DNA from 3 places in the Streptomyces sp. NPDC088730 genome. Region 1 is predicted to be linked to each of the others. Evidence: riboswitches for the same ligand, from Rfam matches in the RefSeq annotation. Region 1 holds a riboswitch; each other region holds the start of a gene.
The links. A riboswitch is a leader RNA that binds a small molecule or an ion and turns the genes downstream of it on or off. The one in region 1 is predicted to bind cobalamin.

Region 1 (4,874 bases):
ACGCCCGCGTGCTCGATGATCCGGTCGATCCCGACGCTCTGCACGCCCTCGGCGTAGAACAGCTCGTCGGCGGCGGCGAGCAGGCGCTCACGCGCCGACGGCTTCGCGGTGCTCCGGACACTCGCCATGACGGTCACTCCTTCAGACAGATCTGTCTACATTATGCCCCGGCCGGCGGCCACCCTCAGGCGTCGCCGCCGATCCGCTCGCCCGGCAGGACCGCCGCCCCGTCCCGGCCCCCGCGCACCAGCCCGAGCAGCGCGAACGCCGCGAGGACGATCACGGCGACGCCGTACTCCTGTGCGGTGGCGGCCAGCCCGCCCGCGTGGACGACGAGGAACCCGGCGATCACGGTGGGCACTCCCATGCCCAGATAGGAGACGACGAAGAGCAGCGACAGCACCCCGGAACTCTCGTGCGGCCGGGCCAGCGGCATGACCGTACGGATGCCGCCCTGGAACCCGCTGCCGAAGCCGACGCCCGCGAGGGCGGTACCGGCGAAGAAGCCGGCGGGGGAGGGGTCGCGGATCGAGGCGAGGGTGAGGGCCACCCCGGCGATCAGCGCGAGGATGCCGGTGAGCATCACCGTCCGGGTCGCCGCCTCGCGCAGGACCAGTACGGAGACGGCGGCCACCCCGGCGAGCACGAACAGGCTCAGCCCGCCGAGCACTTCGGAGCCGGAACCGGTCAGCCGGCGTGCCAGGGAGGGGCCCAGCGACCCGTACAGTCCGGCCAGCGCCCAGACGGCGAACAGCACCGGCGCGGCCACCAGCATCGGGCGGCGTACGGCGCGCGGCAGCCTGATCTCCGGCGCCAGGCTCGCCAGCGCCCCCGGCTTGCGGGTCACCGTCTCCGTCATCAGGGCGACGGCGACCGCCTGGAGGACGAAGACCGCCAGCAGCCCGAGGTAGACCAGATGTGTGGGGGCGGGCAGGAACTGGACGACGAGGCCGGAGACCAGCGCGCCGGTCGCCGTGCCGATGCCCGGGGCGACCGCGTTGGTGAGGGTGCCGCGCGGCCGGTCGATGTCCATCATCCCCGCACCGACCGCACCGAGCGCCGCGCCGGTCGACAGGCCCTGGACGATCCGGGCGACCAGCAGTGCCGGTACGCCGTCGGCGGTGGCGAACACGACCATCGAGAGGGCCTGGGCCGCCAGCGCGCCGAGCAGCACCGGCCGCCTGCCGACGTGGTCGGAGAGCTTGCCCATGGTGAGCAGCCCGAGCAGCACGGCCACCGCGTAGACGCCGAAGACCACGGTGGTGGTGATCGGGTCGAAGCCCCATTCCGCCTGGTAGACCGCGTAGAGCGGGGTCGGTGCGCTGGAGGCCGCCAGGAACGAGATGGTGACCGAGGCGAGTACGTACAGCGCCACGTTCGGCGGCAGCCGTCGGCCCCGGGCGGATATGGCGGCGGGGACGGCGGTAGATCGGGATCCGGTGTCGGACCCGGTGTCGGGCCCGGGGTCGGTGGGCGCCGCGTCCGGGACGCGGGCCGGTTCGGACATCGGGACGACCGGGGGATTCGTCATGACCATTCCCGTCCAGAGTATGAGTAGACCTGTCTGTCTAGGCTGTTGAGCTAGATTAGACAGACAGGTCTACTCAGTCAAACGGGAGGGGACTCAAGCAGGAGAGGACCCAGGCCGGTCGGGAGCGGTGGGGGCCACCGGGCGGCGTCGCGCTGCGGCTCGGCAGGGCCGGCCGTCCGGCGGCCGGGGTGCCCGGCTCCAAGGTGATCGCGAGGGCATGCCCGTGGCCCGGGGGACCGCTCAGGGACTGCTCAAGGTGATCGGGGGCGGCTCGGGACGCAGGGGCGAAAAGGAGGGCGGCGTGCCCTACCCGTAAGCTGCTCACGCCCCGCGGGGGAAGTCCGGTCGAATTCCGGCGCTGACCCGCAACGGTAGGCGGAGCCCTCCTGATGGCTCCGCGAGCCCGATTACCCGCGGCGGTGAAGGCTCCTGTCAATTCGCCGTGGACTGCGAGAGGTGCTGCACAGGGCGCCTCGCGTCCGGGCCGCTCCTTCGATCGTGCAGGTGCACGGCCTGAGGTGAAAGCGATCCGACCGTGGTCACTCCCCTCGAACGCATACCTGCCCCGCCCTCGCGCGCCGCGCGGGCCGGCGGCGGGCCCGCTCCTCCCCGGCGCGTACCCCTGTCCCTGCTGGTGACCACTCTGTGCGCCCTGCTGCCGCTCTCCCTGGTCTGCGGAGCGGGAATCGGCGCCTCGGGGATCTCCTGGGCAGAGGTGTCGCACTACCTGTGGGCCGGCCTGACGGGGCAGCGGATCGGTCCCGGCGACGTCCCCGGGTACACCATCGTGTGGGAGCTGCGCTTTCCACGAGCCGTGCTGGCCGCGGTCGTCGGAGCCGGCCTGGCCGCGATCGGCGTCGCGGTGCAGGCCATGGTCCGCAACGCCCTGGCCGACCCGTTCGTCCTCGGTATCTCCTCCGGCGCGGCCGTCGGTGCGAACGCCGTACTCATCTTCGGGGTCTTCGGCGCATTCGGCGTCTGGGCGCTGTCCACGGCGGCCTTCCTCGCCGCGCTCCTCGCGATGGTGCTCGTCTACGCGGTCGCCCGCACCGCACGCGGACTGACCCCGCTGCGCCTGGTCCTGACGGGCACGGCCATGTACTACGGCTTCTCGGCCATCACCACGTTCATGGTGTTCGCCGCGGAGCGGGGCGATGCCGCCCGCTCCGCGATGATGTGGATGCTCGGCAGCCTCGGGGGCGCCACCTGGTCCTCCGTGCCGATTGCCGCGGGCGCGACGATCGGTGGCCTGGTCCACCTCGGGTGGTCGGCGCGCCGGCTCAACGCCCTGGCGATGGGCGACGAGACCGCCGCCACCCTGGGAGTGGACGCCGGCAGGCTGCGCAAGGAGCTGTTCCTGGTCTCCGCCGCGGTCACCGGGGCACTGGTCGCGGTGAGTGGCGCGATCGGTTTCGTCGGGCTGATGGTCCCGCACGCCGCACGGATGCTGGTCGGCGCGGATCACCGCCGCCTGCTGGCCGTCGCACCGCTCGCGGGGGCCGTCCTGCTGATCTGGGTGGACATCCTCTCGCGCGTGCTGCTCGCCCCGGCCGAACTGCCGGTCGGCGTGCTGACCGCGATGATCGGCGTGCCGTGCTTCATCCTGCTCATGCGCCGCCGCTCCTACACCTTCGGAGGCGCGTGATGCGGATCGATATCGACGCACTGACCGTGGAGATCGCCGGCGCGCGGCTGGTGGAGGACATCACCCTGCGAGCGGGCGAAGCTCAGCTCGTCGGCCTGGTGGGGCCCAACGGCAGCGGGAAGTCAACGCTGTTGCGCTGCGTCTACCGGGCGCTGAGCCCCTCCGCCGGAACCGTCCGGATCGGTGGCGAGGACCTGTACGCCCTGAGTCCGCGGGAGAGCGCGCGCCGACTGGCCGCGCTTCCCCAGGAGTCGAGTCACGAGTTCGACTTCACCGTCGCCGAGATCGTGGCGATGGGGAGGATGCCGCACCAGGGAGCGACGGCCCGAGCGTCCGAGGAGGACCGGCGCACGTGCGAGGCGGCGCTGGCGGAGGTCGGGGCCGGCCACCTGGCCGACCGGGGCTTCCTGACCCTGTCCGGAGGCGAGAAGCAGCGGGTCCTGATCGCCCGCGCCATGGCGCAGCAGCCACGGGCGCTGGTGCTCGACGAGCCCACCAACCACCTGGACATCGCCCAGCAGCTGGAGGTACTGGCCCTGGTGCGGGCCAGCGGACTGACCGTGCTCACGGCGTTGCACGACCTCAATCTCGCCGCACTCCACTGCGACGTCCTCCATGTCATCGACGGGGGCCGGATCGTCGCATCGGGCGCCCCGCACGACGTACTCACCCCCGAGCTGCTGGCCGAGGTCTTCGGCGTCCGGGCGCATCGAGTACCGCACCCGGAGACCGGCGCCGTACAGCTGATCTTCGACCGCCTCCTCCCCGTCGTCCCCTCTTAAGGAAGCACTGCCACCATGCCCAGCCCGATACGTCCTGCCGCACTCGGCCTCGCCCTCACCGCTGTCATGGCCCTCAGCGGCTGCGGCGCCGAGATCACCCCGCAGGACGGGAGCAACGACAAGAGCACTCCCGCGGCCGGGGGCCACTACCCGGTGACCGTCGAGAACTGCGGGGAGAAGAAGACCTACGACAAGGCCCCGCGGCGCGTGGTCACCAACGACGTCGGCATCACCGAGATCATGTTCGCGCTGGAACTCGAAGACCACATGGCGGGCTATGTGATGCCCGACGACAAGGGGGATCTGACGTCCGTGCCCTGGAAGGGCGGTTACAAGAAGACCGCCTGGCTGTCCAAGGAGACGATCAACAAGGAACTCGTCCTCGACGCACGCGCCGATCTGGTCTTCGCGGGCTGGAGCTACGGGTTCAACGAGGGGGACGGATTCACCCCGGCGGCCCTGAAGAAGGTGGGCATCGACTCCTACCTGCTGAGTGAGTCGTGCCGCAACGGGCGGGGGAAGGCGCGGGGAGTGATGGCGCCACTCGACGCGCTCTACACCGACCTCCGGAACCTGGGGAAGATCTTCGACGTCGAGAAGCGCGCCGAATCCCTGATCACGCGCTTCCGGAAAGAGGTGGCCCAGGCGCAGGCGACCGCCCTGAAGGGCACCGACCGGCCGAGGGTGTTCCTCTACGACGACGGCCGGGACAAGCCGCTGACCTCGGGCGCCTACGCCGGACCGCACGACATCATCACCAGGGCCGGCGGCGACCACGTCATGAAGGACCTCAAGGACACCTGGACGACGGTGGGATGGGAGACCGTCGTCGAGCGGGACCCCGAGGTGATCGTCATCAACAACTACGGGGACACCAGCGCGGAGCAGAAGCGGAAGTTCCTGAAGTCCTATCCGC
Region 2 (4,874 bases), on a different contig from region 1:
GCGAAGGAACGGGTCAGGGTGACCTGCCCGGCCGCCGTCGCGTGCACGGTGACTCTGCGGTCGGCGGGGAACGGACGTCCGGACGGCGCCTTGAGGGCGACGTCGCTCGCGTACCGGCCGGCCGCGACCGCTGCCGCACCGGCGCCGAGGATGGAGGTGACGACTGCTGCCGTCGCTGTTGCCGGGCGCACGGCTTCAGTCTCCTGGGCGGCCGCGCACTCGGCCAGCGGGCGGGGGCCGTCCGGTGGCGGCCGCCCGCCCCGGCGGTCTCAGCCCGGCTGTCCGTACCCCTTCAGCGCCTCCCCGACGTCGCTCAGCTGGCCCGGGGTGAGCAGGGCCGGGGAGCGGCCGGGGACGGCGCTCGCGGCGAGCCAGAGGCGGCACAGCCATTCGAGCTGGGCGGTGCGGTCGTACGCCTCGTCGAGGGTGGCTCCGTAGGTGACGGTTCCGTGGTTGCCGAGCAGGCAGCCGGTGCGGTCCCGCAGAGCGGTCAGCATGTTCGCGGCCAGCTCGTCGGTGCCGTACCGGGCGTAGGCGGCGACCCGGACGGGGCCGCCCAGCAGCGCGGCCGCGTAGTGGATCGGCGGGACCTCGGCGACGAGCGTGGAGACGGCCGTGGCGTGCACCGCGTGGGTGTGCACGACGGCGGCCGCCGCGGTGTTCCGGTAGACCGCGAGATGGAGCGGAAGTTCGCTGGTCGGGGCCAGCGCACCGAGGACCTGGTTGCCCTCCAGATCGACGCCGACCAGGTCCTCGGGGCGGAGCCGGTCGTACGGCACACCGCTCGGGGTGACCAGTACGGTGCCGCCCACCCGCGCCGAGACGTTGCCCGAGGTGCCGACGACCAGGCCGTCGGCCGCCGTCCTGCGGGCGGTGGCGACGACCGTGCCCCAGGCCCGTTCGATGTCCCCGTCGCGATCGGCGGCACCGGCGTGTCCGATACCTCCGGTGTGTTCGACCGGGTCCTGCCACTGGTCGCTCATACGAAGATCCTTTCCACTGATGAGCGGTCCATGATTCCGCCTCTCGCCGGAGACCGGCCGGCCCCGGATTCGGGGCCCACACCGCCCCCTGCCCGTCCCGGCCTGTCGGAACACGGCCAAACAGGGCGACGCCACTCCGATCGGGGTCACCGCAACGCCCTGTTCAGTTCATCTTCCGTTCACCCAGGTTGCCTACGTTCCTCCTGCCACTGACGTCGAACGATTGCCTGGGTAAATGGAACACATCACGCTGCTGCTCGCGATTGTGATCGTGACAGCTCTAGTGTTCGATTTCACGAACGGTTTCCACGACACCGCCAACGCGATGGCGACCACCATCTCGACCGGCGCACTCAAACCCAAGACAGCGGTGGCTATGTCCGCCGTTCTCAACCTCGTCGGCGCGTTCCTGTCGGTGGAGGTCGCCAAGACGATCTCCGGCGGGATCATCAATGAGAACGGCCTCAGAACCGAGGTCATCTTCGCGGCGCTCGTCGGCGCCATCCTGTGGAATCTGCTGACCTGGCTGGTCGGGCTGCCGTCCAGCTCCTCGCACGCCCTCTTCGGCGGCCTGATCGGCGCCGCGGTGATGTCCGCGGGCTGGTCGTCGGTCGACGGCGGCACCGTCGTCACCAAGGTGCTGCTCCCCGCGGTCGCCGCCCCGATCGTCGCCGGACTGGCCGCGCTGCTGGCCACCAAGCTGACCTACCGGATCGGCGGCAAGGTCCAGGGCGGCGCCCAGGAGAAGGCGACCGCCAAGGGCTACCGCGCCGGACAGATCGCCTCCGCCGGGCTGGTCTCCCTCGCCCACGGCACCAACGACGCACAGAAGACCATGGGCATCATCACCCTGGCCCTGGTCACCGGCGGAGTCCTCTCCCCCGGTGCGAACCCGCCGGTCTGGGTCATCGTCAGCGCCGGAATGGCCATCGCGCTCGGCACCTACCTCGGCGGCTGGCGCATCATCCGCACCATGGGCAGCGGCCTCACCGAGCTCAGGCCGCCGCAGGGCTTCGCCGCCCAGACCAGTGCGGCCACGGTCATCCTGGCCTCCTCGCACCTCGGCTTCTCCCTCTCCACCACCCAGTCCTGCTCCGGCGCCGTGATGGGCGCCGGCCTCGGCCGCCGGGGCGGTGTGGTCCGCTGGTCCACCGCCACCCGGATGTTCGTGGCCTGGGGACTGACGCTGCCGGCCGCCGGTCTGGTCGGCGCGGGGGCCGAGTTCCTCACCCAGCAGGGCACCTGGGGTGTCGTGCTCGTCGCCGTACTGCTGATCGCGGGCTCCGGAGCGATCTGGGTCCTGTCCCGCCGCAAGCCGGTCGGTCAGGACGACGTCGCACCCGGCCTCCGGGACGGCACTCCGGTCACCGGGGACGCCGAACCCGCGGGCGTCGTCACCACCGCCATCGCGGCCGTCAGTCCGCCGCCCACCGCGGCCGCCGCTGCCCACGAGCTCACCGCCACCATCCCGGCCCCGGCCGTAGCCGACCCGGCACGACCCGCCACGGTGTAAGGAAGATCCTCCATGAACATCGACTGGGCAGCCCTCGGCACCGTCTTCGGCGTCTCTCTCGTCGCCACCGTCGCCCTGGTGGGCCTCTTCACCCTGGGCATCGCCGGCCTCGCCCGGCAGCCGGAACCGGCCGAGCGGGGCGGGCAGGCCGGCGGGTCCATGATCCTCGCCCGCGCGGGCGCGTACGTCTGCTTCGGACTGTGCGCGGCGGCGGTGGCCTACGGCATCTACCTGATCGTCGCCTGATCCACCGCCCCTGATCCGTCCGCCGCGTCGGGCCGGCCGCACCTCGGGTGCGGCCGGCCCGATGTGCGTCTCAGCACACTGCACCTTCGCAGGTCAACGGTAGGTTGACTGGCGTTCGCGGAGCGTGGTGGACTGCCGGAGCCATTACGGCGACAGCAGAGGAAGCCGGTGCGAATCCGGCGCGGTCCCGCCACTGTCACCGGGGAGCAGTCCCCCACCACCGGAAGTCACGGTCCACGCCGAGTGGGCTGGAAGACCGGGGGAACTGCGGATCCGGGAGCCAGGAGACTCTCGTCGCCGGTCACGTCGAACCAGGGCGCGGACCCTGAGTGAGGACATATCGCCATGCCCGGCCGCAGTGCGCCCGTCTCCGTGTCTCCCCTTCGACCAGCTGCTCGCACCAGGGCCCTCCGAGGCGCGACGGCCGGCTGAACCGTGCGTGCCGACCGCATCTTCGCGTACGGCGCCACGGCCGGACTGATCGGTGATCTGCTGCTCGGTGATCCCTGCCGGGGACATCCGGTCGCCGCCTTCGGGCGCGCCGCGGCAGGCGTCGAACGCCGTCTGTGGCGCGACCACCGCGGGTGGGGCGCCCTGCACACCCTGGTCTGCGCCGGAGGCGCCGCCGGGGGTGCCGCACTGGCCTCCCGCGCCCTGCGCCGCCGTCCCGCCGCCTCCGTCGCCCTGACCGCCGCCGCCACCTGGTCCGTCGTCGGCGGTACGTCGCTGGGGCGCGAGGCCCGGTCCATCGGCGGCGCGCTGGCCGCCGGGGACCTCGGGCTGGCGCGGGAGCGGCTGCCCCGTCTGTGCGGCCGCGACCCGCAGTCCCTGGACGGACCTCGGATCGCCCGCGCGGTGGTGGAGTCCGTCGCGGAGAACACCTCCGACGCCGTGGTCGGCGCCCTGGTGTGGGGTGCGCTGGGCGGGGTCCCCGGCCTCGTCGGCTTCCGGGCCGCCAACACCCTGGACGCGATGGTCGGCCACCGGTCGCCCCGCCACCTGCGCTACGGCTGGGCCTCGGCCCGCCTCGACGACCTCGTGGGCTGGCCTGGCGCCCGGCTCACGGCCCTGCTCGCCGTCGCCGCCGGCGGACGGCCCCGGAGTGCGCTGCGGGCCTGGCGGGCGGATGCCGCCAAGCACCCGAGCCCCAACGCGGGCCCGGTGGAGGCCTCGTTCGCGGGGGCGCTCGGCGTACGGCTCGGCGGCACCCTCGCCTACGGCGGCCGGGTCGAGCACCGCCCCGTGCTCAACGGCGAGGCGGGCCGGGCGGTGGAGACCGAGGACATCGAACGCGCCGTACGGCTGTCGCGCCGGATCGGGGTGCTGGCCCTCGGCGTGAGCGTGGCGGCCCGGCTGGGCGTGGGCGCCGCCGCACGACGGATCACCTCGACGCGCGGACCGGGGGCACCTGCCCCGGCGCGCACCTCAGGACGGAGACCGACATGAGCGGCGGACTGCTGGTCGCCGGGACCACCTCGGACGCGGGCAAGAGCGTCGTGACGGCGGGCATCTGCCGCTGGCTGGTGCGCCGGGGGGTGAAGGTCGCGCCGTTCAAGGCGCAGAACATGTCCCTCAACTCCTTCGTCACCCGTGAGGGCGCCGAGATCGGCCGGGCCCAGGCCATGCAGGCCCAGGCCGCCCGGGTGGAGCCGACCGCGCTGATGAACCCGGTGCTGCTCAAGCCCGGCGGCGACCGCTCCAGCCAGGTCGTCCTGATGGGGCGCGCGGTCGGCGAGATGAGCGCCCGCGGCTACCACGGCGGCCGGCAGGAGCAGTTGCTGTCCACCGTCGTGGACTGCCTGGAGCAGCTCAGGTCCACGTATGACGCGGTGATCTGCGAGGGGGCGGGCAGTCCGGCCGAGATCAACCTCCGGCGCACGGACATCGTGAACATGGGCATCGCACGGGCGGCGCGCTTCCCGGTGGTGGTCGTCGGCGACATCGACCGCGGCGGGGTCTTCGCTTCGTTCTTCGGTACGACGGCGCTGCTGGCCGCGGCGGACCAGGAGCTGGTGGCCGGCTACCTGGTCAACAAGTTCCGCGGTGACGTGTCGCTGCTGGAGCCGGGGCTGGACATGCTGCTCGGTCTCACCGGGCGGCCCACGTACGGGGTGCTGCCGTTCGCGCACGGC
Region 3 (4,874 bases), on a different contig from region 1:
GCGTCGTGCGAGGCCTCCGGGTCGGCGGCGACGGAGGCCAGTCCGCGCACCTCGCGCGCGCAGTCGTCGAGCAGTGCGAGCACCTGCCGCGCCCGCGCCTTTCGGGCCCTCATCGGGCTGAGCGGATGCACCAGGGGCGCCAGTGACAGCCGCACCCGGCCGAGGATCGCCTCCAGCTCGGCGACGTGCCGGGGCGGGTCGGCGTCCTCGCTTCCCGCGAGCCGGGCAGCGGCCTCCGCCGTGCAGGTGTGCACGCATCGCAGCGCCCGCTCCACCCAGGCCTCGGTCACCGAATGCGTGGTCACCGGCAGCACGAAGAGCACCGCGAGTACGGCACCGAGCGCACCGGCCCCCGTCTCGGTGACGCGGAGGACGAGCAGTCCCGCGTCGAGCACGCCGAGCAGCCCGTACAGCATGCTCGCCATCACGGTGACGGCCAGCATCATCCAGGTGTAGGAGACAGCGGCGGTGTAGAAGATCCCGAACACGCCCACCGCCACGACGGCGGCGGCCACGACCGGCTCGTGGTGCAGCGGCACGGCCACGGCGAAGCCCAGCCCGATGCCGAGCACGGTCCCCAGGAAACGCCTGAAACCGCGCACGACGGTCTCGCCGCGCGAGGTCGTGGCCACGAACACCCACCAGGTGGCGCCGACCGCCCAGTACCAGCGCTGATCCGAGAGCAGTTGCCCCACCGCGAGCGCGAATCCCGCGCCCAGGGTCGCCTGTACGGCCTGCCGGGTCGTGATCCGCCGCAGCCCCGCCGCTCCCGCGGGGAGGCCGACCGCCACGGGCACCGTGATCCGGCGCTCGTAGCACCAGACCCCGAACCGCACCAGCGACGACGCGAGGAGCGACAGCAGCACGGCCGCGTACAACTCGGGCAGCTGGCCGGGCACGGTGTGCAGGAACTGGGCGGAGAAGTAGGCCATGAAGGCGAATACGCCCAGCGAGTGGCCGCGCGGCCCCCAGCGCCGCGCGTACACCCCCGCCCCCACGACGGCGAGGAACGCCAGGTCCCGGGCGACGGGCACATCGTGCAGCACCGCGGCGAGCGTGAGCACCGGGAGGCCGACGACGGGGAGCAGCGCGGTCGTCGTAGCCTGCCCTCGCACCGTCGGGTCGGTCACCGTGAACAGGGCGAGCAGCGCGGCCAGACCCCCCGTGATGGCCGCCACCAGCGAGTGCCCGGCCGCCCCGCACAGCGCGACGGCGAGCCCGATGCCGAGCACGGCCCGGGACGCGAACCGCAGCCGGATCCGTCCGGGATCGTGTGCGACGAACGCCCTCTTCAACAAGTCGCCCCGCCCCTTTCGCGCATGACACCAGCGCAGACATGAGAAAGGCGCCACAGAGGTCCCCGAGGGACCCGCAGCGCCATTGACAGCCCCATCTCAACACCTTGGGGACTATTGGTTCAACTCAGACCCGACTCCATGGACCATTGGCCCATGAATGCCGCACCTTGCCCGGCCACGGCAGAGCCAACGGACCAGCCTGAGGACCAGTCCGCCCGGCAGGAGAACTGCGACACCTCGCGGCATGGTCTTGGCCCCCTTCCACATCCCGGAATGTGAACAGCGGTGCCTCGGGGACGGTCCACCCCCTAGGCTGGCCGGTGCAGCTGGTTCGCCCCTGTCCGCCAGGCAGGCGCGTCGCAAGAGGGAACCCGGTGTGAATCCGGGACTGCCCCGCAGCGGTAAGTGGGAACGACCGCCGTCATACGCACTGGACCCGATCGGGTCCGGGAAGCGACGGCCAGTAGGAGTCTGCCCCTGGCAGGCGTGCCCACGAGTCCGAAGACCTGCCCGTTGCCCGCACGCGACCCACTCGCATGCGGTTGTCCCGGTGACCTCGTGGGCGGGTCGGCGTGCGTACCAGACGGAGAATCCGCGCCGCGGCGTGTGCGATATCCGTCCGGTTCGTCATCCCTTCGCGCCCGTGTCCCGTCTCCGGGATGTTCAGGAGTCATCTCGCGAAGGAGATTTCCGTGACACCCAAGCCCGCAGCCGCGGCAGCACGAGCCACCGTGTACGGCTACCCCCGCCAGGGCCCGAACCGGGAACTGAAGAAGGCCATCGAGGGGTACTGGAAGGGCCGCGTCACCGCCGGCGCCCTCCGGGGGACGGCGGCAGAACTGCGCCGGTCCAACTGGAAGCAGCTGGCGGATGCCGGCGTCCATGAGGTGCCGACCGGCGACTTCTCGTACTACGACCACGTCCTGGACACCAGCGTCATGGTCGGCGCGGTCCCCCAGCGGCACCGCGAAGCCGTCGCCGCCGACCCGCTCGACGGGTACTTCGCGATGGCTCGCGGCACCCAGGACGTGGCGCCGCTGGAGATGACCAAGTGGTTCGACACCAACTACCACTACCTCGTCCCCGAGCTCGGCCCCGACACCGGCTTCAGTGCCGACTCCACCAAGCAGGTCACCGAGCTCAGGGAGGCCCTCGCACTCGGCCACACCGCCCGGCCGGTGCTCGTCGGCCCGGTCACCTACCTCCTGCTGGCCAAGCCCGCCCCCGGGGTGGCGGCCGGCTTCGAGCCGCTCACCCTGCTGGACCGGCTGCTGCCGGTGTACGCGGAGGTGCTCGCCGATCTGCGTGCCGCGGGCGCGGAGTGGGTGCAGATCGATGAACCCGCCCTGGTCCAGGACCGCATCCCGGCCGAGTTGAACGCCGCCGCCCGCACCTACCGCGAGCTCGGCGGCCTCGCCGACCGGCCCAAGCTGCTCGTCGCCTCCTACTTCGACCGGCTCGGCGAGGCGCTCCCCGTCCTGGCGAAGGCCCCGGTCGAGGGCCTGGCACTGGACTTCACCGATGCCGCCGCCGCGAACCTCCAAGACCTCGCCGCCGTCGGCGGGCTTCCCGGCAAACGCCTCGTCGCGGGTGTCGTCGACGGCCGCAACATCTGGATCAACGACTACGAGAAGTCCCTCGCCACCCTCGCCACCCTTCTCGGCCTCGCCGACCGGGTCGATGTAGCGGCGTCCTGCTCCCTGCTGCACGTACCGCTCGACACGGCGCCGGAGCGGGACATCGACCCGCAGATCCTGCGCTGGCTCGCCTTCGCCGGGCAGAAGACCGCAGAGATCGTCACGCTCGCGAAGGGGCTGGCCCGGGGCACCGGCACGATCACCGCCGAGATCGCCGCCAACCGCGCCGACCTCGCGTCCCGTGCCAACTCCCCGATCACCCGCGACCCCGCCGTCCGGGCCAGGACCGCGGCCATCACGGACGCCGACGGCCGTCGCTCCCAGCCGTACCCCGAGCGTGCCGCCGCCCAGCGCGCCCACCTCGGGCTGCCGCTGCTCCCGACGACCACCATCGGCTCCTTCCCGCAGACGGGCGAGCTGCGCGCGGCCCGCGCCGATCTGCGCGCGGGACGGATCGGCACGGCCGGCTACGAGGAGCGCGTCAAGGCCGAGATCGGTGAGGTCATCGCCTTCCAGGAGAAGACCGGCATCGACGTTCTGGTGCACGGCGAGCCCGAACGCAACGACATGGTGCAGTACTTCGCCGAGCAGCTCACCGGCTACCTCGCCACCCAGCACGGCTGGGTCCAGTCCTACGGCACGCGCTACGTCCGCCCGCCGGTCCTCGCGGGCGACATCTCCCGCCCCGAACCCATGACGGTGCGCTGGACCTCGTACGCCCAGTCGCTCACCGGACGCCCGGTCAAGGGCATGCTGACCGGCCCGGTGACCATGCTGGCCTGGTCCTTCGTCCGCGACGACCAGCCGCTCGGCGAGACCGCGCGCCAGGTCGCCCTCGCCCTGCGCGACGAGGTCGACGACCTGGAGAACGCGGGCACTTCGGTCATCCAGGTCGACGAGCCCGCCCTGCGCGAGACACTCCCCCTGCGCGCGGCGGACCGCGCCGGGTACCTGGACTGGGCCACCGGGTCGTTCCGCCTCACCACCAGCGGCGTACGGCCGGACACCCAGATCCACACCCACATGTGCTACGCGGAGTTCGGTGACATCGTCCAGGCCATCGACGACCTCGACGCCGACGTCATCAGCCTGGAGGCCGCCCGCTCGCACATGCAGGTCGCCCGCGAACTCGCCGCGCACGGCTACCCGCGCGAGGCGGGTCCCGGCGTGTACGACATCCACTCACCGCGCGTGCCCGGCGCGGACGAGGCCGCGGCCCTGCTCCGCAAGGGACTTGAGGCCATCCCCGCCGAACGGCTGTGGGTCAACCCGGACTGCGGTCTGAAGACCCGCGGCTGGCCCGAGACCAGGGCGTCGCTGGAGAACCTGGTCGCCGCGGCCCGCACCGTCCGCGGCGAGCTGCCCGCCTCCTGATCGCGAAGGGCTCGGGCGGCTGCCGCAGGTTACGGGCGGGCGTCCGGGTCCGCCGGTCCGCGTGAGGCGGACCGGGGCCTGGAAGCGGTCGCGTCGGAGGTCCGCCGGGTTCGGGCTCCAGCAGTTCGGGCTCCGGCGCGACGACGACCGCGGCCATGGCCGAGGAACGCCCGTCCACCCCCTTGACGCTGGCACAAGGTGCCGGCCACCTCCCGGTGGGATCTCCAGAAGGCCGTGAACTCCCCCGCCGCGGGCGGCGCTTCACAGGCCACGGGTGAGTAGCGCCTGGTCAGCCGGCACAGCGGGCTGGCCCTGGACATCGACGGCCGCGGTCCGGTCTCGACCGCACCGCGGCACGCGGACGCGGCCCAGACGGTGTCGTTCCGCCCCTGACGGGCGGCTGCCGGACGGGCGGGACCGGGGCACCCCTCCCCTCCGCCCGGCAGCCCGGGGATCCGGACCGGTGGGGAGGCACGAGTTGGGCGCGCCCTCCGGGAGCGGCGTGTACGCGCGTCCGCGGGGCCCGGCAGAGGCTCTCGGACGGTATGGACAGGGGGAGTTGACA

Region 2: linked by a shared signal. The riboswitch ahead of ACIP89_RS06575 (cobalamin biosynthesis protein) and the one ahead of ACIP89_RS19030 (FecCD family ABC transporter permease) in region 1 are both predicted to bind cobalamin.
Region 3: linked by a shared signal. The riboswitch ahead of metE (5-methyltetrahydropteroyltriglutamate--homocysteine S-methyltransferase) and the one ahead of ACIP89_RS19030 (FecCD family ABC transporter permease) in region 1 are both predicted to bind cobalamin.

What each region holds. Positions count from the first base shown of each region.
Region 1 covers NZ_JBIVLK010000005.1:354,350-359,223, forward strand. Annotated here, with positions in the region: gene ACIP89_RS19020 (TetR/AcrR family transcriptional regulator) at 1-128, opposite strand, end outside; gene ACIP89_RS19025 (MFS transporter) at 185-1,531, opposite strand; cobalamin riboswitch at 1,832-1,965, shown strand; gene ACIP89_RS19030 (FecCD family ABC transporter permease) at 2,067-3,176, shown strand; gene ACIP89_RS19035 (ABC transporter ATP-binding protein) at 3,176-3,958, shown strand; gene ACIP89_RS19040 (ABC transporter substrate-binding protein) at 3,974-4,874, shown strand, end outside.
Region 2 covers NZ_JBIVLK010000001.1:1,461,086-1,465,959, reverse strand. Annotated here, with positions in the region: gene ACIP89_RS06595 (alpha/beta hydrolase) at 1-191, opposite strand, end outside; gene ACIP89_RS06590 (class II aldolase/adducin family protein) at 270-983, opposite strand; gene ACIP89_RS06585 (anion permease) at 1,219-2,496, shown strand; gene ACIP89_RS06580 (hypothetical protein) at 2,509-2,742, shown strand; cobalamin riboswitch at 2,900-3,033, shown strand; gene ACIP89_RS06575 (cobalamin biosynthesis protein) at 3,178-4,188, shown strand; gene ACIP89_RS06570 (cobyric acid synthase) at 4,185-4,874, shown strand, end outside.
Region 3 covers NZ_JBIVLK010000020.1:56,058-60,931, forward strand. Annotated here, with positions in the region: gene ACIP89_RS34315 (FUSC family protein) at 1-1,298, opposite strand, end outside; cobalamin riboswitch at 1,628-1,827, shown strand; gene metE (5-methyltetrahydropteroyltriglutamate--homocysteine S-methyltransferase) at 1,991-4,309, shown strand.